DNA from 4 places in the Paenarthrobacter sp. PAE-2 genome. Region 1 is predicted to be linked to each of the others. Evidence: riboswitches for the same ligand, from Rfam matches in the RefSeq annotation. Region 1 holds a riboswitch; each other region holds the start of a gene.
The links. A riboswitch is a leader RNA that binds a small molecule or an ion and turns the genes downstream of it on or off. The one in region 1 is predicted to bind cyclic di-AMP.

Region 1 (5,161 bases):
CGGCCGAAGACGCGGACGATGCCGACGCGGACGCCGAGGACGCCGTGCAGGAGCCTGCAGACTCCCCGGAAGCCTGATCCACCAAGACTTTAAAAACAATCGGCGCCTGCCGGGAGCTTCTCCCGGCAGGCGCCGATTGTTTGTGGGGGCTACTTCTTCAGCTCGCCCACCACGTAGTCAATGCTGGCGAGCAGGGCGGAGACGTCGTCCGGTTCGATCGCAACGAACGTCGCGATCCGCAGCTGGTTGCGGCCCAGCTTGCGGTAGGGCTCGGTGTCAACCACGCCGTTGGCGCGCAGCACCTTGGCGATGGCCGCGGCATCGATCGAATCGTCGAAGTCGATGGTGGCAATGACGTTGGAACGCTCTTCGGGGTTGGCAACAAACGGAGTCGCGAATTCGGAGGACTCTGCCCACGAGTAGACGCGGCTGGCAGAATCTGCCGTGCGCTTGCTGGCGAAGTCAAGGCCGCCGTTGCTGTTGAGCCACTGGACCTGCGCATCCAGGGTTACCAGCGTGGAAAGCGAAGGCGTGTTGTATGTCTGGTTCAGCTTCGAGTTGTCGATGGCGGTCTGCACGTCAAGGAAATCAGGAATCCAGCGGCCGCTTGCCTTGATGCGGGCAGCGCGTTCAAGCGCCGCGGGGGAGAAGAGGCCGAGCCACAGGCCGCCGTCGGATGCGAAGTTCTTCTGCGGTGCGAAGTAGTAGACGTCCGACTCAGCCACATCCACGTCAAGGCCACCAGCTGCGGAAGTAGCGTCCACCAGCACCAGGGAACCCTCATCGGCGCCGGCAACGCGCTTGACCGGCGCAGCCACACCGGTGGACGTCTCGTTCTGCGGCCACGCATATACATCCACGCCGGCTTCCGCAGCGGGAGCGGGGCGGGTCCCGGGCTCGGACTTGATGATGGAGGACTCGTCCAGGAACGGAGCCTTGTTGGTGGCGGCTGCAAACTTGGAGCCAAACTCGCCGAAGGACAGGTGCTGGGCCTTCTTTTCCACGAGGCCGAAAGCCGCGACATCCCAGAACGCCGTTGAGCCACCGACGCCGAGGACTACCTCGTACCCTTCAGGAGCACGGAAGAACTGGCTGAGGCCCTCACGAACGGAGCCTACGAGGTTCTTGACCGGTGCCTGGCGGTGGGAGGTGCCAAGGATGGTCTTCGATGCAGCGGACAGGGCTTCGATCTGCTCCGGGCGGACCTTGGACGGTCCGGCGCCGAACCTTCCGTCCTTGGGCAGCAGGTCGGCGGGAATGGTGATGCTGGTGTCGCTCACGCGTGGCTCCAATGTGTATCGGTCAAAGACGGGGAGGTGGCAGGTGGCATCAACTGCCCCTTCGACACCCCCAATTCTGCCTGAACAGGCGCGGGTGCGCGTACCCGGTGGTGTCATAGTCCGCCACGTGGAACGTGGTTGCGCGCGTTCCCGTCGTCAAGGGGGTGGAGGCAAGGTACCCGGAACCTTTGTGACCCTTCGAAAATTATCAAGAGTAATTCCAAATAAGCTAGGCTGGGGTACGCGTTCACAGGGTGGCGCAGGGGGACGTGCAGCCTCTACGGACGCGGTACGGTGGACATTACGCAAGAACTGCGTTCGAGGAGAGCTGAGCTGGATGACGGATCTGATCGATACCACTGAGATGTATCTTCGGACCATTTTGGAACTTGAAGAAGAAAACATCGTGGCTCTCCGCGCCCGCATCGCTGAGCGGTTGCGCCACTCCGGTCCTACGGTCTCCCAAACGATCGGACGCATGGAGCGCGACGGCCTGGTGGTGGTGTCCAATGACCGGCACCTGGAGCTCACGGATGTTGGCCGCAAGCGCGCCACCGAAGTGATGCGCAAGCACCGCTTGGCTGAACGCCTCCTTGCCGACGTCATAGGCCTGGACTGGGCGTACGTCCATGACGAAGCGTGCCGCTGGGAGCACGTGATGAGCGAACGCGTGGAACGCAGGCTGTATGAACTGCTGGAGCATCCCACGCAATCCCCGTACGGGAACCCGATTCCCGGCCTGGAGGCCCTGGGCGGCCTCGCTGTCCAAGCTCCCTTCCGCCCGGACGTCAACCTCCTGCAGGCAATGGATGGTTATGCTGACGACTCCCGCGTTGTGGTGAGCCGGCTCGCCGAGCCCATCCAGGTCGAGCCCGAACTCCTGACCCAGCTGGACGAGGGCGGCATCCGTCCGGGTGCGGCCGTTTCCCTGGAGCGCGTGGGGGACTATATCTCCGTCCGGGTGCCGGGGATTGAAGGGGCCCTCGAGCTGCCGCCGGAAGTAGCTGCCCACGTATTCGTGGCAGTCGGCTAGCAAGCGAAAGGCCAGCCAGGTGCAGGCGTTCACTCCATGTGGGCGCCTTTGCCTTGCCATGGGCGTGGTTGATCTCACGTCACGCCGCCGCGCGGCGGTGTGACCTGCGGTTTCCGCGGATAGGTGATAAGGGGAGCGGGCAAAAAACGACCGCCCTGTAGATAACGAATTTATTACCGCGGGCCTTAATCCCCTATAGTTATCTACTAGCGCCGATATCAAAGCGTTACCTGATCTGGAGCCGAGCTCTGCCAGCAGATCAGGGGTGTTAAACATCTACTGGCAGAGGCGGGGGAACCACAATCGGCTGCCTAGAGAAGCAGCCTTGGGGTGAAGTCCGCAGCAGCAGTGCCTTACTTACGCAATTCCCTCCTGGGATACCTGTGTGCCGTGAGCGCTGCGTGCGGGCCGGGTCTTTGCACTCTCTGATCCGAATCCGACAGCTAACTTCGCAGGCTTTTGAGAGAGGAACAGAGTTTGACTTCGCAGAACGTCAGGGGCCGTCGACGCGCTACCGGCCCCGCTACTGAGCTGCGGCCAGCCCGCGTAGTATCGGAGATCCGGCCCCGCGACACCCAGCGTCAGGTGCGCCGCCGTAAGAGCCCGATGCGCCAGGTGGCCGATTTCGCAGCAGCCAGTGGTGTAGGGCAGAAGGCCGGCGTAGCACTCGCTGCTACCGGTCTTGCGCTCACTGTCGGCCTGCCTGCAACGAGTCCCGTCATGGCCACGTCCGAGTCCGGGCAGACTGAGGCCGCACTGGCTGTGGGCGGCGGGAGCCAGCCAGAGGTCTCCGCGGAAGCGTCCGCCAAGATCGACTTCAGCCGCGCCGCGGTGGCAACCAAGGCGGATCCCGACGGCAAGCTCAAGCAGTTGCTGAGCGCCCAGTCCGTGGGAAGCATCCAGGCCAGCTCCTCCAAGGGCACCATGGCCAGCCCGTTGGACACCCTCAGCACCGCATCACCGTTCGGCTACCGCATCAGCCCGCTGACAGGCGGCAGCGGCGATTTCCATCGCGGCCAGGACTTCGTGGCCCAGTGCGGCACGGCAGTCCACGCTGCTGCGGCGGGCAAGGTCACCTTTGCGGGCTGGCACGAATACGGTGGAGGCAACCGCGTGGTGGTGGACCATGGCAACGGCCTGGAAACCACCTACAACCACTTGTCGTCATTCAACGTCAAGGTCGGCGACACCGTGAATCGCGGAGACACCGTTGCCTTGAGCGGCACCACGGGCGCTTCCACCGGCTGCCACCTCCACTTCGAAGTCCAGGTCAACGGCGAAGTCGTCGACCCCATGGGCTGGCTCTAACCCGAGTTGATGGTCGTCTCTCGCATTCTTGACACGCCCCGTGATCTGAATGTGACATTTGCGTTCAACTGTTGTACCGTACAAAGCGCATCGGCTTTTTAGGGGGCCGATGCACTTGGGTGGATTGCCTAGCTCTGCCACCACTCAAGGTCCGTTCGCATAATTCGTCTGGCAGGGGCGGGGGAACCAATTTTGGTCTTCGAAAGAGGGCCTTGGGGTTAAGTCACAAACGCTTCCAACGGCGTGTGGCCGGATGACTCCCATCCGAATCCGACAGCTCACCTCGCAGGCATTGGGAGAGGCTACCTTCGTGTCATCACGCACTACTTCTGCGCGCCACCGCGCCCAGACGGTTACCCCGTTGAACACTCTTTCCAAAGCTGTTTCAGCGAATGCCGGAACCGTCGGCCGCCAGGCCGCAGTCCTTGCAGCAGCATCGGGCTTGGTCCTCAGCGTCGGCCTTCCTGCCCAGGCAGCGGATACTGACGTTTCCAAGGCTGAGTCCAGCGCACAGCAGCTGGTGACTACCGCCGTCGTCACGGCGGAACCAACCGCCACTGTTTCCTTTGAGAGCCCCGTTGTGGTTACCAAGGAAGCCCCCAAGATCCAGCGCGCTTCCCAGACCACGCAGCGCTCCCAGGCGAACGGCAACCAGAATGCCGGCCAGGGCGAGGGCGCAGTCACCGCCAAGTCCGCCGGCTCCAAGGATTCCGCAGCCAGCGCCGCGGCTTCGGGCCTCGCAGCAATCGCGTACACCGGCATCGGCCACCCGTACGTCTGGGGCGGCACCACCCCCAACGGTTGGGACTGCTCCGGCTTCACCCAGTGGGTTTACGCGCAGGCCGGCATCAGCATCCCCCGCGTCAATGCATGGACCGCCATGAAGCCCACCAGCACTCCCGCTCCCGGCGACCTCGTCATGCAGAACGGCGGTGCCCACGTTGGCATTTACGTCGGCAACGGCATGATGGTCAGCGCCCTGAACCCCAGCCAGGGCACGCTGCTTCACTCGGTAGCTTCTACCGGAACCTCCTCCTTCTTCACCCTGCGCTAAAAACCGTCCAGGTAAGCCAGCGCGCCCCCCGGGTGCTGGCCTGCCCATGACCCGCGTGCTTCCCCGCAGCACGCGGAAACGAAAAGAGATCATCATGACCAGTGCAAACAAGGTTGCGCGGCACCGGGCCGAGGCTCCCAAGACCAGCTCACTTGCCGTGATTGCAAAGGCAGTTTCGGTGAACGCCGGTGGCGTCGGCCGCCAGGCAGCCGTCATCGCCGCGGCTTCGGGCTTGGTCCTGACCAGTGGCGTTGCTGCCAATGCGGCGGATACCAATGTGGATCGCGAGTCCACCTCAACCACCTCCCTGGACATCCAGTCCGTCGTGCAGTCCACCATCGCCGCTGACTCCACCGTTGCCATCTCCTACGAGAGCCCGGTTGTCACCACGGTCGAGGCGCCCGCGCCCGTCGTGGAGAAAGCCCCGGCCAAGGCTGAAGCGAAGAGCTCCGCACAGGAAGCCACTGCCTCAGCTTCCAACGCTGC
Region 2 (5,161 bases), on a different contig from region 1:
GCCATCGAGGGAATCTCCTGTGACGGACAGGGTCCGTCCCGACCAAGGACCACGGCGCATGGAGCAGAAGCAACGCCCGGATCACCACCGTCCCGGACCGCGGCCGGTCCCAGGGCCCAACCGGCCCACCGTCCTCACCGGACTGCGTGATTTCGTCGACTCGATCGCGAACACGTCCCCGGCCCGTCTGGCGTTCACGGTCTTCGTTTTCGTGATTCTGCTCTTTACCGGCCTGCTGTCCTTGCCGGCTTCCTCCGCATCGGGTGAAGCCACGCCCCTGCACCAGGCCATGTTCACCGCAGTGTCAAGCGTCTGCGTCACGGGCCTGACCGTCGTCTCAACAGCCACGCACTGGTCCTTCTTCGGGCAACTGGTCATCCTCATAGGCATCTTCGTGGGTGGTTTGGGTACCTTGACCCTCGCCTCCCTGCTGGCCCTCATGGTCAGCAAGCGGCTTGGCGTCCGCGGCAAACTCATTGCCCAGGAAGCCATGAACAACGCGGGCCGGCTCGGTGAAGTGGGTACCCTCCTGCGGATCGTCATTGTCACGTCCGTGGTGATCGAGGCCGCCCTTGCCCTGGCTCTGATTCCCCGGTTCATGCTCCTGGGCGAACCGTTCTGGCAGTCGGTCTGGCACGGGGTGTTCTACTCGATTTCCTCCTTCAACAACGCCGGCTTCACGCCCCACTCGGACGGCATTGTCCCCTACGAGACAGACCTCTGGATCCTCATCCCGCTCATGCTGGGAGTGTTCCTGGGCAGCCTCGGCTTTCCCGTGGTGATGGTCCTCCAGCAGAACGGCCTGAACTGGAAGAAGTGGAACCTCCACACCAAGCTCACCATCCAGGTGTCCTTCATCCTGCTGCTGGCCGGAACGGTCCTCTGGGCTTTGATGGAGTGGGACAACGTGCGGACCATCGGCACCATGCCGGCCGGCGAGAAGGTTGTCCATTCGCTGTTCGCCTCCGTGATGACACGGTCCGGCGGGTTCAACCTGGTGGACCAGAACCAGCTGGAGCCCACCACCATGCTGCTCACGGATGCGCTCATGTTCGCCGGCGGCGGTTCCGCTTCCACGGCCGGTGGCATCAAAGTGACCACCATTGCCGTCATGTTCCTCGCCATTGTGGCCGAGGCCCGCGGTGACGCCGACGTCAAGGTCTACGGCCGCACCATCCCCCAAGGCACCATGCGGGTGGCCATCTCGGTCATCGTTGCCGGAGCCACCCTGGTTTCCGTTGCAGCTTTCTTGTTGCTTTCCATCAGCGGCGCTTCACTGGACAGGGTGCTCTTTGAAACCATTTCCGCCTTTGCCACCGTGGGACTGAGCACCAACCTCAGTGCCGAGCTGCCGCCGTCGGGCGTTTACGTCCTCACAGCCCTCATGTTCGCCGGCCGGTTGGGCACGGTCACCCTTGCTGCGGGTTTGGCTCTGCGCCAGCGCAGCCAACTGTTCCACTACCCGGAAGAGCGGCCCATCATTGGCTGAGAACCTGACGGCAGACGCCGAAGCCAGGGGTTAGAGCCATCCCTGGGGGTTGACGGTCTGCCCGTTGAGCAGGACCTCAAAGTGCAGGTGGCAGCCGGTGGAGTTTCCGGTGGTCCCGGCCGCTGCGATCCGTTGACCCGCACCGACGGTCGCGCCCACCGCGGTTTCGATGGCGGCCAGGTGGTTGTAGGTGCTTTTGAGTCCGTTGCCGTGGTCGACCACGATCCGGTTTCCGCCGCCATAGGGTGACCAGCCGGCCTCCACAACAGTCCCGGCGCCAGCAGCGAACACAGCGGTTTGGCAGGCCGCGACGAGATCCTGGCCCGTGTGAAGTTCACCGGTTCCGGTGATCGGGCTGGTTCGGATGCCAAACGGCGACGCAATGGACATGCTGGCCAACGGCGCTCCGAGCCGGCCCGAGGAAGCAGCAGGGGACGTACTGGCTGCCTTGGGTGCAGCCACAGCCCCGGCAGCCGCTACCGGCGCCTTCGCGGGCGGGGCCGCCTTGGTGGTGACGCCCGGGCGTTCGAAACTGATCGAGGCCCCCGCCGAGGCCTGCACCGGCGCGGCCGTTGCCGCGGAAGCTGCCACCTGTTCGGTGGTGGCGGTGGGAGCCGGGTTGGCGTGGGCGGCGGTCAGCGCGACGGTGAGGACCGTGGCCACGCCCAGGGTCGTCGCGGCTGTCACCTGTTTGCCCCGGCTCCAGGTCATGCCGCTGGCTGAGGCGTGGCGGGGTGTTCGGGTGGCCGCGGTCCGGGAGGCCGGCAACGCCATGATGGCGGTGGTGGGTTTCCGGCGGCGGCCATGGGGAGATGAAGATGCCACGCAAGGATCCTTTCGATCCGCCTGCGAAGTTAGCTGTCGGGTTCGGGCCAAGGAACAAGCCCGGCCGTGCATCGAGTGCCCTCTGGCCTTCGACGAACGGCTTCACCCCAAGGCAGACTGGCTGCCGGTTCTGGGTCCTCCACCCCCGCCGCGGAAAAAGATCGTTGATCAATGCCACCGGCGGGGTTCAGCGTGCGGCATCAAAGGCTTTTATTACAGAAAAACCTGAATCAATAGTAGCGACAAAGCCCGATCGTTACAATTCCGTGACCAGGGCACTCCATGGCGTGTCACGACCGGCCGGGTGTCCTCGCTCGGGATCCACCATACCTGAAGGGATCTTCAGATGATCAGTCGAGGTGGCCCTCGAGTCCTTCGTGTCCGGCGTCCCGGTCAAAGGCCCAGGGAGTCCAGCAGGGCATCTTCCTCTTCGGCTCCCCGGCGGGCTCGCCGGGGCCGCGTGGAGCGGACTTCCCCCTGGTCTTGACCGTCGGCTTGGTCGTGTTCCTCGGCCCTGATGCGGGCGTGTTGCCGGGCCATGTAGCCGAAGCCGACGAAAGCCAGGACCCCGAAGGTGATCCATTGCAGGGCGTAGGAAAGATTGGATCCTTCCTTCACGGCCGGGGCGGCCAGGGGCTGCGGCACGTTTCCCGGCTGCGGGGATTCGGAGGCCATCAGGCCATAGCTACCGGTCATGAGGGGGTAACCGATTTCCTGCTGGTAGCCGGCCAGGTCGATGCTGGCCAGCTGGCCGGCGGGAGCGTCACGGCCCAGGTCAGGTTCGGCCGGTTTGATCCTCACCACGGCAGCCACCTGCCCTTCCGGTGGGGCGGGCACGCTGTCCGGGTAACCGGGGCGTTGGTTCCCGATCGGCAGCCACCCTCTGTTGATGACGATGGTTTCGCCGGTGGCGAGCCGGAAGGGAACGACGACTTCGTAGCCGGGCGCGGAATTGTTGGGCCGGTTGCGGATGATCCGCTGGTCCCGGGGCAGGTAGCGGCCTTCCACGGCTACGGTCATCCATTTGGCATCGGGTGCGGGATTGTTGAAGTGTGCCCGGGCCTCAGCGAAGGGAACCGGTGGCTTGTCGTAGTTCTCCTGGACCCGGCGGATCTCCGCGACCGCCTGGTTCCGGCGGTCCATTTGCCAGTTTCCCAGGGCAAGGCAGGCCGCGGCGAAGGCCGCGGCGGCCAGGAGGTATCCCGCCCAGCGCCAGGACAGCAGAAAGCGGTAACTCACGGGGCGTCCTCCTGTCCCCAGTGCCGGGTCAGCAGCGAGCGGATGGCTGTTGCTTCCGGGGCCAGCCGGTGGTCCTCGCCACGGGCCAGGAGGCCGTATTCGACCATGGTCCTGCCATCCTCGGTGTTCCCGGCCCGGACCCAGACACGGCGCCGGTTGATGTACAGGGAGATGATCAGTCCGAGCACGGCGAGGCCGGAGAACACCAGAACCCCTGCCTGGCCGGGGTCGCTGCGGACGTCGACGCCGATGTAGCGCTTGAGGCCGTCGAAGCTGATGCTTCCCTTGCCCTCGGGCAGCGTATAGGTGGCCCCGGGGCCCAGCGTGATGCCTTTGGCGGGGAGGTCGCGGCCGTTGAGCTGGGTCAGGTTCTTCACGTCCAGGCTGTACACGTTTTGAGGTTGCCCGGTATCCAGCCCGAGGTCTCCGTAATAGGAATTCAGGTTCAATTGGGGGTTGAACGGGTCCGGATCGAAGCTGTAGGCCACGCCCGCCTCGTTGGTGACCGCCGAGGGCAGAAAGAATCCGACGAACCCCAGCTGGGAGGGGGCCGCGTCGGGGGCTTTGATCACGACGGTGGAAGTGTAGACGCCGTCGTTGGGGATGGAGACCACAGGGCCGCTGAAGGCGGTCTTTCCGGTGCCGTCCTTGATGGTGACGACGGGTGCGTAGCCGTTGCCCACCAGGAACATTCCGGTAGCGCCGAAATAGACCGGTTCGTTGACTTTCAGGATCTGCTGCCGCGTTGTGCCCTCCGCGCCGTCCTTGGTGGTCAAGGTGGCGGTGAAGTCAATCGGCTGGCCGAACTGTTTGGTTGATTCACGGTCGAAGCGGACATCGAAGTTTTCCAGGGTGACGGCGAACGGGGCAAGGGTGGCGGCGTCGAAATTGGTCCCCGGGGTGAAGGCATCGTAGCTGACCAGGGTGTTGACGAAGGTACCGCCCTCGATAATGATTTTTTGTCCGCGGTAGCCGAACATCCCACCGATCGCGACGCAGACCAGCACCCCGATCAACGAGGTGTGGAAGAGCAGGTTCCCGGCTTCCCTCAGGTAACCGCGTTCGGCTCCCACGGAGGGCAGGTCCCCGTCAGCGTCGCGGACGTGGACGCGGTAGCCGCGCTCCTTGAGCAGCCTGGCGGCGTCAGTGACCGCTTGTGCCGCCGGAACCGCGGCGTCGGCGGGCAGGATGAGGGTCCCGTAGTGGGGCAGCCGGGAGAGCCGATTGGGAGTGCGCGGTGGTTGTGAGCGCAGGGCCTTGTAGTGGGCCCTGGCCCGCGGGGTAACGCAACCGATCAACGACAGGAAGAGCAGGAGGTAGATGGCGGAGAACCAGGCGGAGGCATAGACGTCGAACAGTTGCAGCGCGTCGAGGATTTCACCGTATTCAGGGTTGTCTTTGATGTAGCGGGTCACCAGGGCCGGGTTGGCCGGGCGTTGGGGAAACAACGATCCCGGGACGGCGGCGATGGCCAGCAGGAGCAGCAGGAACAGGGCCGTTCGCATGCTGGTCATCTGCCGCCAGGCCCAGCGCAGCATGCCCCTGGCGCCCAGCGGCGCCGTGACGGGCAGGGTTTCTGTGGTCCGGACGGGTCCCGGAGACTGGCGG
Region 3 (5,161 bases), on a different contig from region 1:
TTGGTCATCATGGGTGCGCTTCCCACGGCACAGAATGTGTTCCTTTTCGCTTCCCCGTACGGCCGTGGCACTGTTGTTGCGCGCGACGTCATCCTCCTGACCACAGTGCTCTGCGTGGGGGCCTTGCTGGTGGTCGCGTGGCTCTTGGGGTAGCGAAACATGTGACCGACCCGGGGGCGGAAGAACCGGGTGGCAGAACAGTCGGGTGGCAGAACAGAAGGCAGGAACCTTTGCTGGGTCCCTGCCTTCTCAGGTTCACACTCGTTTGTTAGCGGCGCCCGTCAGAAACGGCGCAACCGCTGGTGGCTCCAGCGGCCCATCCGATGGCGGAAAGTGGCCGTCCGGCTGCTGCAGCAGTACCGGCCGTGCCAGCCGATGTGGGTGGTGGTCCGGGGCATGCGGGTGCTCACTTGAGGACCCCCTTGGCTGCGTCGAGCAGGCCGTCCACGTCCAGGCTCGGAGCCTCCGTCGGTGTGCTGGACTTAGGGTCGGAGCCCGGCTTCGGGGAGTCGCTGGGCCGCGGCTTGGAAGTCTGCGTCGTCGTCGGCGTGGGCGTTGGGGTGGTGGTTGGCGTCGGTGGCGTCGTCGTAGGAGGCGTCGTGCTCGGCGAAGGCGCCGTGATGTTGTCCGACGGCGGTGCCGGCTGGCTCGGAACGGGCGACGTCACGCCCGGTACCGGAACCACGGCCGAAGGGGCGTTGGACGGAACCCACTTGGGGTCGGCCAACGAAACCTGCGGCGTCGGAGTGGACGACGGCGGTGCTGCCGCCGGTGGAGCGGCTTCGACGGCGGACTGCCCGGTGTCCGTCGTAGCGGCCGACGTCGAGGACGCGGTGGAGTAAGACGGCGTCGGGCCAGGAGTGGCAGAGCCCGTTGCCCGGCCCTCACCGCCATTGTTGGCGCCGCTGGCCTGGTTCTGGGTGTCCTGGCCGAAGACCGGCAGGTCCAAGGCTTGGCTTACCGTGCCCACCGTGAGAACCAGGCCCAGTGCTCCGGCGACCACCGCCATGCGCTGGCTCATGGTCTTCACGGACGCTGCCTTGGTCAGGACGGCATGGGGTTCCTTGGTGAAGGAAGAGGAAGCAAAGGAACCAAAGGCCGACTTCGCAGCATTGCGTCCTGCAGCGGCTCGTCCTGCCGCAGGGCGTGCGCCGTCGTGCTGGCCCCGGGCGGTCTTGCGACTGGCCAATCCGGCGGCGGCTGTAGCGTCAGCGGCGATCCGGGCCGGCGTCTTGGGCTGGGCGGTCCCGGCCTCGGCGGCAACGTGCGCCGAAACCACCGGAATAGCGGCAGTCGCGGGCTCGGCCTCAGCGGCAGGCTCCGCCGGTGTGGCCTTCACCAGGGGGATGGCGGCCGTGGGCGGTCCGGGCGTGGTGGACTCCGAGCGCGGAGGAGCGGCAACTACCGGGATGGCTTCGGTGCGCGGCTCTTCGGTGGGGGATTCAGCGGGGGTTTCGGAGCCGGGCTCTGCACTCGGTGCAGCTTCCGGAGCCACGACTGCCTGGGCCGCGCGCTCGCGTTCCATCGCCCGACGCTGCGCTCGTGTCATGGGCGCAGGGGTGGGGTCGGTCGCGGTGGCGGGTGCCGCCGTCGTGCTTTCTATTTCGGTGGCCGGACCGCTGGGCTGGGCCCGACGGCGTCCGGTTGGCTTGGTGGGCTGGCCGTCCCCTTGGGCACGGCGCGGCTGATCCATGGTTGGGGACATGGTGTTTGCCTCTCAACGCCTGCGAGGTTAGCTGTCGGGTTCGGACGAGGCCGTCCGGCCGCACGTGGCGGCTTCACCCCAAGGGCCTGCGGGGAACAGGCCCGGGAACTCTGGGTCCCCCGTCTCTGCCGCGGGTCTGGCGGGATTCCGGGATGCGGCAGAGCTCGGCGTCAGCCCGGAAGCGGCCCAGCGGAGATACGGGTCGCCCTACGAAGTTACAGCAGCAGGGAAGTAAAGTCACATTAATGTAACGAACGGTACATGAGGGCCGGCAGCGCCCGCGCTGACGGACGGACGCGCCACACACTGTCCACATATCCCTGCTGAACACTAGCTTTCGGCGTCTACCGGCCGGTAGACATGAGCTATGGACCTACCCGTGATGCCACCCGTTTCGCCCATGCTCGCCAAATCCGTGCCCAACATTCCCGAGGTTGGGCACTACGAACCCAAATGGGACGGGTTCCGGACCATCGTCTTCAGGGACGGGGATGACGTCATCCTGGGCAGCCGCAACGAGAAACCCATGACCCGGTACTTCCCCGAGCTGGTGGAGGCGTTGAAGAAGAACCTGCCGGAGAAGTGCGTGGTGGATGGAGAGATCATCCTCATTTCCGGCAACCGGCTCGACTTCGAAGGACTGCAGCAGCGCATCCACCCCGCCGACAGCCGCGTCCGGATGCTTGCAGAGAAGACGCCGTCCTCCTTCGTCGGGTTCGACCTCCTGGCCCTCGGGGACGAAGACCTCACCGGCCGGCCGTTCTCCGAGCGCCGCGCTGCGCTGGAAAAGGCGCTCGCCGATGCCGAGCCGCCCGTCTACGTGACGCCTGCGGTCACCGACCTCGAGCGGGCACAGGAATGGTTCGTGCAGCTTGAGGGAGCAGGGCTCGACGGCGTGCTGTCCAAACCGCTCGACGGCACCTACCAGCCGAACAAGCGGGTGATGTTCAAGACCAAGCATGAACGGACGGCGGACTGCGTGGTGGCCGGTTTCCGTTGGCACAAGACGGCGGACGTCGTGGGGTCGATGCTGCTGGGGCTCTATGACGATTCCGGCAAACTCCACCACGTTGGAGTGGTGGCCGCCTTCCCCATGGCGAAGCGGAAGGCGATGGTGGCCGAGTTGGAGCCGTACCAGGTGGAGATCGCGGACCACCCCTGGGGAGAGTGGGCCAGCCAGGAAACCGGAGCGGCGGTTGGTTCGAGGATGCCGGGGGCCCAAAGCCGCTGGAGTGCCGGCAAGGACTTTTCTTTTGTTCCGCTGCGGCCCGAGCTGGTGATCGAAGTGGCGTACGACTACATGGAAGGAGACCGGTTCCGGCACACCACGCAGTTCCGCAGGTGGCGGCCGGACCGGACTCCCGAAAGCTGCACGTACTCACAACTGGAGGAGCCGGCCGACTATAACCTCGGCGAGATCCTCAAGCTGCAGTAGGGGAGCTCTATTCCTCGTGCCCTTGGTCCGTGCTCATGCTGTCTTCCGCTGGAGGCGTTTCTCCTGGGGGCACTCCGCCGCCGGGTTCAAGCCCTGTGACGTTGCCGTTGTCCGGATCCGGGTTGGCTGATGCGGCGGGATCGCGGTCTTCGTCCTGCCTCATGTCCGGGTCCTCGTGGATGCTGTCGGGCTCGGCCGCACCGGACACTCCGAAGGTCTGCGGATCGTCTTCCGGGTCATAGCTTGTCATGGTCAAACCCCTTCCTAAGCAAACTTACTATTTGGCTTGCCCTGCCAGCCTAACCGTGTCCCGTCCAACGCAACAAGGGGCGTGCCGTCGTCGTGCGCCTATGCCTGGGTGCGGTCCGATGTAGCAGCGACGAAGCTCCGGATCGCGTCCGCAACGGCCTTCGGCCTCATGTGCTGGGCCACGTGTCCCACCCCCGGAATCTCCACCAGCCTGCCCTGGGGAACAGCGCGGGAGAGCCGAAGCGACCATTCGGGTCCTGCTACGTGGTCGCGGCTGCCGCGCAGGATCAGCACGGGGTTTCCGATGCGGCCCAGACGTTGCTCGGTGGGGTAGTCCATCATCACGGACAACTCCGTGAGGTACCAGCGGGGGCCGCACAGGAAGTAGTCGGAGACGACGATCCAATTGGAAGAAGGGCTCTCGCGAAGGAGTCCATCCAGGAAGAGGGCCAGCGATTGCCGCCGTACGTTCTTGTGCTTCGAATCCACCACAGGACCCATCAGAACCACGTGCGAGGCCTGCTCCGGTGCGTGGAGCGCAGCCTCGATGGCGAACTGGACGCCCATGGAGTGGCCCACCAGCACGTAGGAAGTGATGCCCTTCGCTTTCAGCGTCTCCGCAATGAAGGCCCCGTATTCCTCGGCCGTGACTTGGTGGTCCGGTGTGGGCGTGCCCGCAAAACCCGGAAGGTCGAATGAGTACGTCGGCGAACCAGCGGCAAGGACGGCGTGGAGACGCGCAAGGTAACGGTGTGAGACGCCGATGCCGTGAATCAGGATGTACACGGGGCTGTCCGGGGAGCCGGGCGATGGCTGCGAGCCGGGCGGCGGGGTTCCGTTGGTCCAGAGGATGCGGCCCGTAAGCCCGCCGGTTTCCACGTCCTCCGAACACAGGGGCGTGCGGCGTATCAATCGTCCTCGCACCCGGTTCTACTCCCGCGCGGGGTCGTCGGACCCGGCTGATTCATCCGCGCTCTGGTGAACGTCGGCAGCGTTGGCCGCTTCCCGGCGTCGGGCGATCTTTGATTCCGTCCACATCGCGACGGCGACGAACACAACGCACGCGAACATGAACGTGGCTACGAAGTTCAATCCCATGGCCGAACCAAGGGGTGCGGCAACAGCCATGGCGGCCGCTCCGGCCACGATATGCCACCCCTTGAAATTTCCCACCAAATAAGCGTAACCCCGGCGTTTGCGGCACTCCGCCTCTTGGCCGGGATCGTTGCTTGATCCTTATCACCACGCCCTGTCTACGGCGTGTCGTCAGGTCCTGTGGCTTCCTCTGCCGCACTGGCCGCGGCTTCCTTGCGCTTCTGCTTTTCCAGCCAGGCCATGATCGCAGCCTGCCGGATACGGCGATGGGTTCCCCGGTACTCCACGGGGATTTCGCCGCGGTCGGTCATATTACGCAGGTAAGTGTGCGAAATCCCGGCAAGCTCAGCTGCCTGGGAGGTGGTGAGCATTTCCTCGACACTGCTGACGGTTACGGTTTCGCCCCTGCTGAGCCGCGCGAGGAGGTCGACGACGGCGTCCTTCGCCTGCTCGGGCAGGCGGTGGACGGTGCCATCGACGAACACAGTGATGTCGTTGCTGTCCTGGAGCGAGCGTGCCAGGTTCCGGGCGTCATCGGCGGGAAGGCCGGCCGTGACGCGGGGAGCTATCAATGCCATGGCAGAAGCCTAGCGCGGCTGCACCCCAAGGCGGTGTCGTATGCCGGTTCGCCCGATTCGACGATTCGCTGCGGGTTAGACGTTTCCTACCGTCTAACA
Region 4 (5,161 bases), on a different contig from region 1:
TAGGGGGCCGTTCCCGGAAGCGGGGCGGCGAGAGTGGTGGTTCCCGGAGCCAGGACGCAGGCAGCCGCACCGGCCGTCATCTCCGGGCAGGACCCAGCCGGGGCACAGGCCGACGAGGATGAACCGGTGACTACCGCGGGGGCCTCCGCAGCAGCATCGGTCCCCGTTTCGTGAGAGTGGCTGACCGGCATGGTCTGCAGCTGCACGACCGCGCCGTCCCCGGCTGCCGTCATGCTGTGGCCGGGACCCATGTGATGGGCGCCGTTCATGACGTGCATGCCGAAGATCCCGGCGATGATGGCCAAGGCAGCCACGAGAAACCCCGCACTCAGGAGGAAGGCGGTGAAGCGGCGCTGGCATGCTGCGGTCACGGCATCTTCCTCCTCTCAGTCCAGGGGCAGGACACATCCAGCCTACCGGGCATGCGCTGCAGGGCAGTCCCTGCCGTGTTGGTACAACGTGCGCGCCCGGCATTCGGTTTCACTGCGCCCACGTCGGTTGAGGTACGGGGTGGTGTTTAAGGCGGCGGGCCTGTCCGGCGTGCCGCGCCCGAGACCGGCTCCTCCTTCCGGGGCCGGAAGGAGGAAGGTCCGGGAGAAATGCCTAGTTGTCGGCGAATGTGTAGCCGGCGGCCGTGACGGCCTCGCGCACGTCAGCCGCATCTGCCCTGCCTCCTACCAGCAGGCGCGAGCGGCCGCCGGGGACCAGCTCGACAGTGGCCGATTCGACCCCATCCAGGGAGGAGACGGCCGTCTCGACGGTCTGAACGCAATGCCCGCAGGTCAGACCCTCCACCGCGAATTCCACGGCGCCGGTTACGGCTGTGGAGGGGACAGCGGAGGCTTGGGTCGAGCAGCAGCTGCACCCGGTAGCCGATGAGGCAAGCGGCAGCTGGGTACGGATTTCAGTTCCACACATGTCAGTTTCCATTCCTTGACGAAGGACTTATGGGCGCTGGGGTTGAACGGCTGTGAGAGGCGGTGCAGTGCACCGGCCGGGACATACCACTTCACTGACAACATCGAAAAGTATACCCCCATGGGGTATAGGTTGCAAGGGGCTTCGGGGCGGCGCGGCGTGCGGCGTTACCGGAATGTGACAAATGTTGCTGCTATGACGTAGGGTCGGAGCCGTGCCGGTTTCTCCTAATGCGGCACTCCCGAGCTGACTTGCCTAACTCTGCCGCCGCCCGGGATCCGTTCGCAACTTTCGTCCGGCAGAGACGGGGAACCCAACAGTGGCCTTGCTTCGGGCAGGTCTTGGGGTGAAGCCGTGCCTGGTTCCTTGGCTACCAGTCCCGGCCGGGTGTCTCCCATCCGAATCCGACAGCTAACCTCGCAGGCAGTGGGAGAGGCCTTTTCATGCCCGTGCGCAAAGCACACGGCCGCCATCGCGCGGTCCCTGTCCAGACCCGTCCCCTTGCGGTGTTGTCCAAGTCTGTAGCCGGAAATGCCGGTGCGGCCGGCCGACAAGCAGCTGTTATTGCCGCAGCTTCCGGGCTTGTCCTGACCAGCGGCATTGCCGCCCAGGCGGCGGAGGCGCCGGTCCAGCGTGACGCGGAGCCGGCTTCGACGCTTGAAGTCGCCAGCCAGGTTGAGGCGCCGCTGAGCGCGGACGCCACAGTGCGGATTTCTTTCGAGCGTCCCGTCGTGGAAACCACCCCGGCTCCGGTCGTGGAAGCACCCAAGCCGGTCGCAGCCCAGGCACCCAAGGTGCCCGCTGCACCTGCCGTGACCCCGGCGGCGGCGCCGGCGAAGGCCCAGGTAACGGTTACTCCTGCGGCTGCCGCCCCCGTGGCAGCACCGGCCGCCGGCGGCATCAATGCCATCATGCTTTCCTCCGCCTACGCGCAGATCGGCATGATCCAGGACTGCACCCGACTGGTGGAGAACGCCCTGAACGCTGCGGGTATCCCCGTCGGTGACCTCGGCCCCATGCAGTTCATGAATTACGGAACGGTCGTCACCGACCCGCAGCCTGGTGACATGGTGATGCAGCCCGGCCACGTCGGGATCTACGTCGGCAACGGCCAGGTCCTCAGCTCCGGCTTGAACGGCAAGAACGAAACCGCCGTCCACCCCCTGACTTGGATGACGTCCAAGGGTGCGGTCACATTCGTCCGCGCCGGCAAGTAGAGGGCATAGATCACTGAAGGCCGGCGATGCACTGCCTTGGGGGCAATGCATCGCCGGCCTTCAGCATCCCTGCCGCAAGGGGGGCTACTCCCTCATTGCGGGCGCCCGAAGCGGCGCAGCCGCAACGAATTGGTAACCACCAGAATTGAGCTGGCGGCCATCGCAGCGCCTGCGATCATCGGGTTGAGCAGCCCCAGCGCGGCGACCGGGATGCCGACGGCGTTGTAGAAGAACGCCCAGAACAGGTTGGTCTTGATCGTGGCCAGCGTGCGGCGGGACAGCTCGATGGCTTGGGCGACCTGCCCCAGGTCGCTGCCCATGACTGTCAAATCTGCAGCCGCGATAGCCACGTCGGTGCCGCTGCCCATGGCGATGCCCAGGTCGGCCTGGGCCAGGGCTGCAGCGTCATTCACACCATCGCCGGCCATGGCCACTGTCGCTCCGGCGCCCTGCAGCTGGCGCACAGCGGCCACCTTGCCTTCCGGCAAGATCCCGGCCAGCACATCCTCGGCCGGGATCCCGACCTGCTTGGCGACGGCCCCCGCGGCCGAGGCGTTATCGCCTGTGAGCAGGACGGGACGCAGTCCGAGGTCCTTCAGCCGGGCGATCGCGGCGGCAGAACCGGGTTTGACGGTGTCAGCGAGGCTGATTAGTCCTGCCGGTTCTGCGTCGATGCCGACCCAGACCACCGTGGCGCCGGAGTCTTCCAGCGTCCGCAGCATCTGCCCGCCACTGGCAGGTTCGCTAATGCCGTTGTCCTGCAGCCAGCCCGAGCGTCCGACGACGACTTCGTGTCCGTTAACGGTCCCGCGGACACCGCCGCCGGGGGCGCTGACAAAGTCGGTTACCGCTGGCAGCGGCGCTATCGTCCTTGCTTCCCGGGCGATGGCGTGCGCTACGGGGTGTTCGCTTGCTGCTTCCACTGCCCCGGCCAGGGCGAGCAGCTCGTTCCTGCCGGTCCCGCTCAGGCTTTGGACAGCGGACACGGACAGCTTGCCGCTGGTGACCGTTCCGGTTTTGTCCAGCACGATGGTGTCCACGGTCCGTGTGTCTTCAAGGACCTGCGGGCCCTTGATGAGGATGCCCAGTTGCGCTCCCCGGCCCGTTCCGGTCAGCAGTGCTGTCGGTGTTGCAAGCCCCAACGCGCACGGGCACGCGATGACGAGCACGGCCACTGCGGCGGTGAAGGCCTCCTGCAGATTGCCGGTGGCAAAGAACCATCCGGCGAAGGTGGCTGCGGAAATTCCCAGCACAACCGGGACGAAGACGGCGCTGATCCGGTCGGCCAGCCGGGCGATCGCAGCCTTGCCGCTCTGGGCCTGGCTGACAAGCCGACCCATCTGGGCAAGAGTCGTTTCGCTGCCGACACGGGTGGCTTTGACCAGCAGCCGACCGTTGGTGTTGATCGTTGCCCCGATCACCGTGTCGTCCACGCCGACCTCGACAGGCAGGGCTTCACCGGTGATAAGGGAGGTATCAACGGCGCTCCGGCCCTCCACGACGTACCCGTCGGTGGGGATTTTTTCTCCCGGTCGGACGAGGAACACGTCGCCTGGGACGAGCCCGTCAACGGGGACCCGGGACTCTGCCCCGTTCCGGATCACAGTGGCTTCCTTGGCGCCCAGGTTCAACAGCGCGCGCAGGGCGTCGCCTGCACGCTGTTTGGCGTTGGCTTCCAGATACCGTCCCAGCAGCAGGAAGGTTGTGACGACGGCTGCGACTTCGAAGTACAGTGCGTGGACGCTCATGTTCATGCCGGGATGTGCGGTCATGAAGGGATCGGCCAGAAGCTGCCATGCCGAAAAAAGGAAGGCGGCGCTGACGCCGATGGATACCAGGGTGTCCATGGTGGAGGCGAGGTGCCGGGCGTTGATGGCTGCCGCCCGGTGGAAGGGCCAGGCGGCCCAGCTGATCACCGGCGCGCTGAGGACCAGGGCTGCCCAGCCCCAGTGAGGGAACTGCGCGGCCGGGACCATGGAGATCACCAGGACCGGGAGGGTCAGGAGGGCTGCCACGTAGAGGCGGGGCCGCAGGCTCCTGCCGGCCGCTGCCCTTGCCGCGGCCGACTCGTCCCCGGCGGCCCCGGTTTGCTGGGCCGGCTCGATGTCGGCCGGCCGGTTTTCCGGGGCGCTGTGTTCGGTCTTGAGCGCGGCCGAGTATCCGGCGGCAGTGACGGTGTCGATGATCTGCTGGTCGGAGATGGTGTCCGGGACGATCACTCGGGCAGACTCGAGGGGCAGATTCACCGTGGCGTCGACGCCTTCGAGCTTGCCCAGTTTCCGCTCGACCCGGGAAACGCAGGACGCACAGGTCATGCCCCGGATGTCGAGCTCGAGGAATCGGCTACCTGGGGCAAGAATTTCGGTCTCCATGCCTACCCGCCAGCCACGACGGCGTAGCCTGCTTCGGCTATCGCCGCGCCGATCTGTTCGGGGTCCAGCTTTGCCGCGGAGGTGATGGTGGCAACCGAGACGCCATCTTTATTCAGCGCCACATCCGCGCCCGCAACTCCGTCGATCTCCTGCAATTCCTCGGTCACCGACGCCACGCAGTGGCCGCAGTGCATGCCGGAAATGTTGATCGTTGTCTTCACGCTCATGGCGGTCTCTCCTTCGTCGTCAGCGCAGCAGGCGACCGATGGCGTCTGTTGCTTCCTTGACCTTTACTTCGCCGGCCTCGTCGGAGGCGGCGGCAGCGTTCACCACGCAATGTCCTATATGTTCTTCGAGCAGGCCCAGGCTGACCGCGTGCAGCGCCTTGTTCACCGCCGCGACCTGGGTCAGAATGTCGATGCAGTAGGCGTCTTCATCGACCATCCGGGCAATTCCGCGCACTTGGCCTTCAATGCGCTTCAGGCGCCGCAGGTAAGCCTCTTTTTCGCTGCTGTACCCGTAATCCGCCGGATCCGCGGAGGGAGCGCTGTCAATGTTCTGGGTCATCGAAAATTCCTCTCAGCGACAAAACTAAAACTATACCCCTGGGGGGTACTGCGTCAAGTACCCCCCAGGGGTATAAATCGCTGGTTT

Region 2: linked by a shared signal. The riboswitch ahead of OCL88_RS12610 (M23 family metallopeptidase) and the one ahead of OCL88_RS14310 (M23 family metallopeptidase) in region 1 are both predicted to bind cyclic di-AMP.
Region 3: linked by a shared signal. The riboswitch ahead of OCL88_RS19280 (hypothetical protein) and the one ahead of OCL88_RS14310 (M23 family metallopeptidase) in region 1 are both predicted to bind cyclic di-AMP.
Region 4: linked by a shared signal. The riboswitch ahead of OCL88_RS12260 (NlpC/P60 family protein) and the one ahead of OCL88_RS14310 (M23 family metallopeptidase) in region 1 are both predicted to bind cyclic di-AMP.

What each region holds. Positions count from the first base shown of each region.
Region 1 is NZ_JAPDNV010000023.1:29,862-35,022, forward strand. Features, by position in the region: gene OCL88_RS14295 (DUF3027 domain-containing protein) at 1-77, shown strand, start outside; gene serC (phosphoserine transaminase) at 150-1,280, opposite strand; gene OCL88_RS14305 (metal-dependent transcriptional regulator) at 1,618-2,313, shown strand; cyclic di-AMP (ydaO/yuaA leader) riboswitch at 2,543-2,786, shown strand; gene OCL88_RS14310 (M23 family metallopeptidase) at 2,791-3,621, shown strand; cyclic di-AMP (ydaO/yuaA leader) riboswitch at 3,761-3,927, shown strand; gene OCL88_RS14315 (C40 family peptidase) at 3,932-4,675, shown strand; gene OCL88_RS14320 (NlpC/P60 family protein) at 4,770-5,161, shown strand, end outside.
Region 2 is NZ_JAPDNV010000018.1:33,992-39,152, forward strand. Features, by position in the region: gene OCL88_RS12605 (TrkH family potassium uptake protein) at 59-1,489, shown strand; gene OCL88_RS12610 (M23 family metallopeptidase) at 1,520-2,314, opposite strand; cyclic di-AMP (ydaO/yuaA leader) riboswitch at 2,319-2,517, opposite strand; gene OCL88_RS12615 (SURF1 family protein) at 2,708-3,553, opposite strand; gene OCL88_RS12620 (cytochrome c biogenesis protein ResB) at 3,550-5,161, opposite strand, start outside.
Region 3 is NZ_JAPDNV010000051.1:12,948-18,108, reverse strand. Features, by position in the region: gene OCL88_RS19285 (AEC family transporter) at 1-153, shown strand, start outside; gene OCL88_RS19280 (hypothetical protein) at 407-1,705, opposite strand; cyclic di-AMP (ydaO/yuaA leader) riboswitch at 1,710-1,857, opposite strand; gene OCL88_RS19275 (ATP-dependent DNA ligase) at 2,073-3,140, shown strand; gene OCL88_RS19270 (DUF6480 family protein) at 3,148-3,390, opposite strand; gene OCL88_RS19265 (alpha/beta fold hydrolase) at 3,489-4,301, opposite strand; gene OCL88_RS19260 (hypothetical protein) at 4,320-4,562, opposite strand; gene OCL88_RS19255 (helix-turn-helix domain-containing protein) at 4,643-5,062, opposite strand.
Region 4 is NZ_JAPDNV010000017.1:30,898-36,058, reverse strand. Features, by position in the region: gene OCL88_RS12270 (hypothetical protein) at 1-371, opposite strand, end outside; gene OCL88_RS12265 (heavy-metal-associated domain-containing protein) at 604-918, opposite strand; cyclic di-AMP (ydaO/yuaA leader) riboswitch at 1,161-1,358, shown strand; gene OCL88_RS12260 (NlpC/P60 family protein) at 1,362-2,135, shown strand; gene OCL88_RS12255 (heavy metal translocating P-type ATPase) at 2,228-4,507, opposite strand; gene OCL88_RS12250 (heavy-metal-associated domain-containing protein) at 4,510-4,734, opposite strand; gene OCL88_RS12245 (metal-sensitive transcriptional regulator) at 4,754-5,074, opposite strand.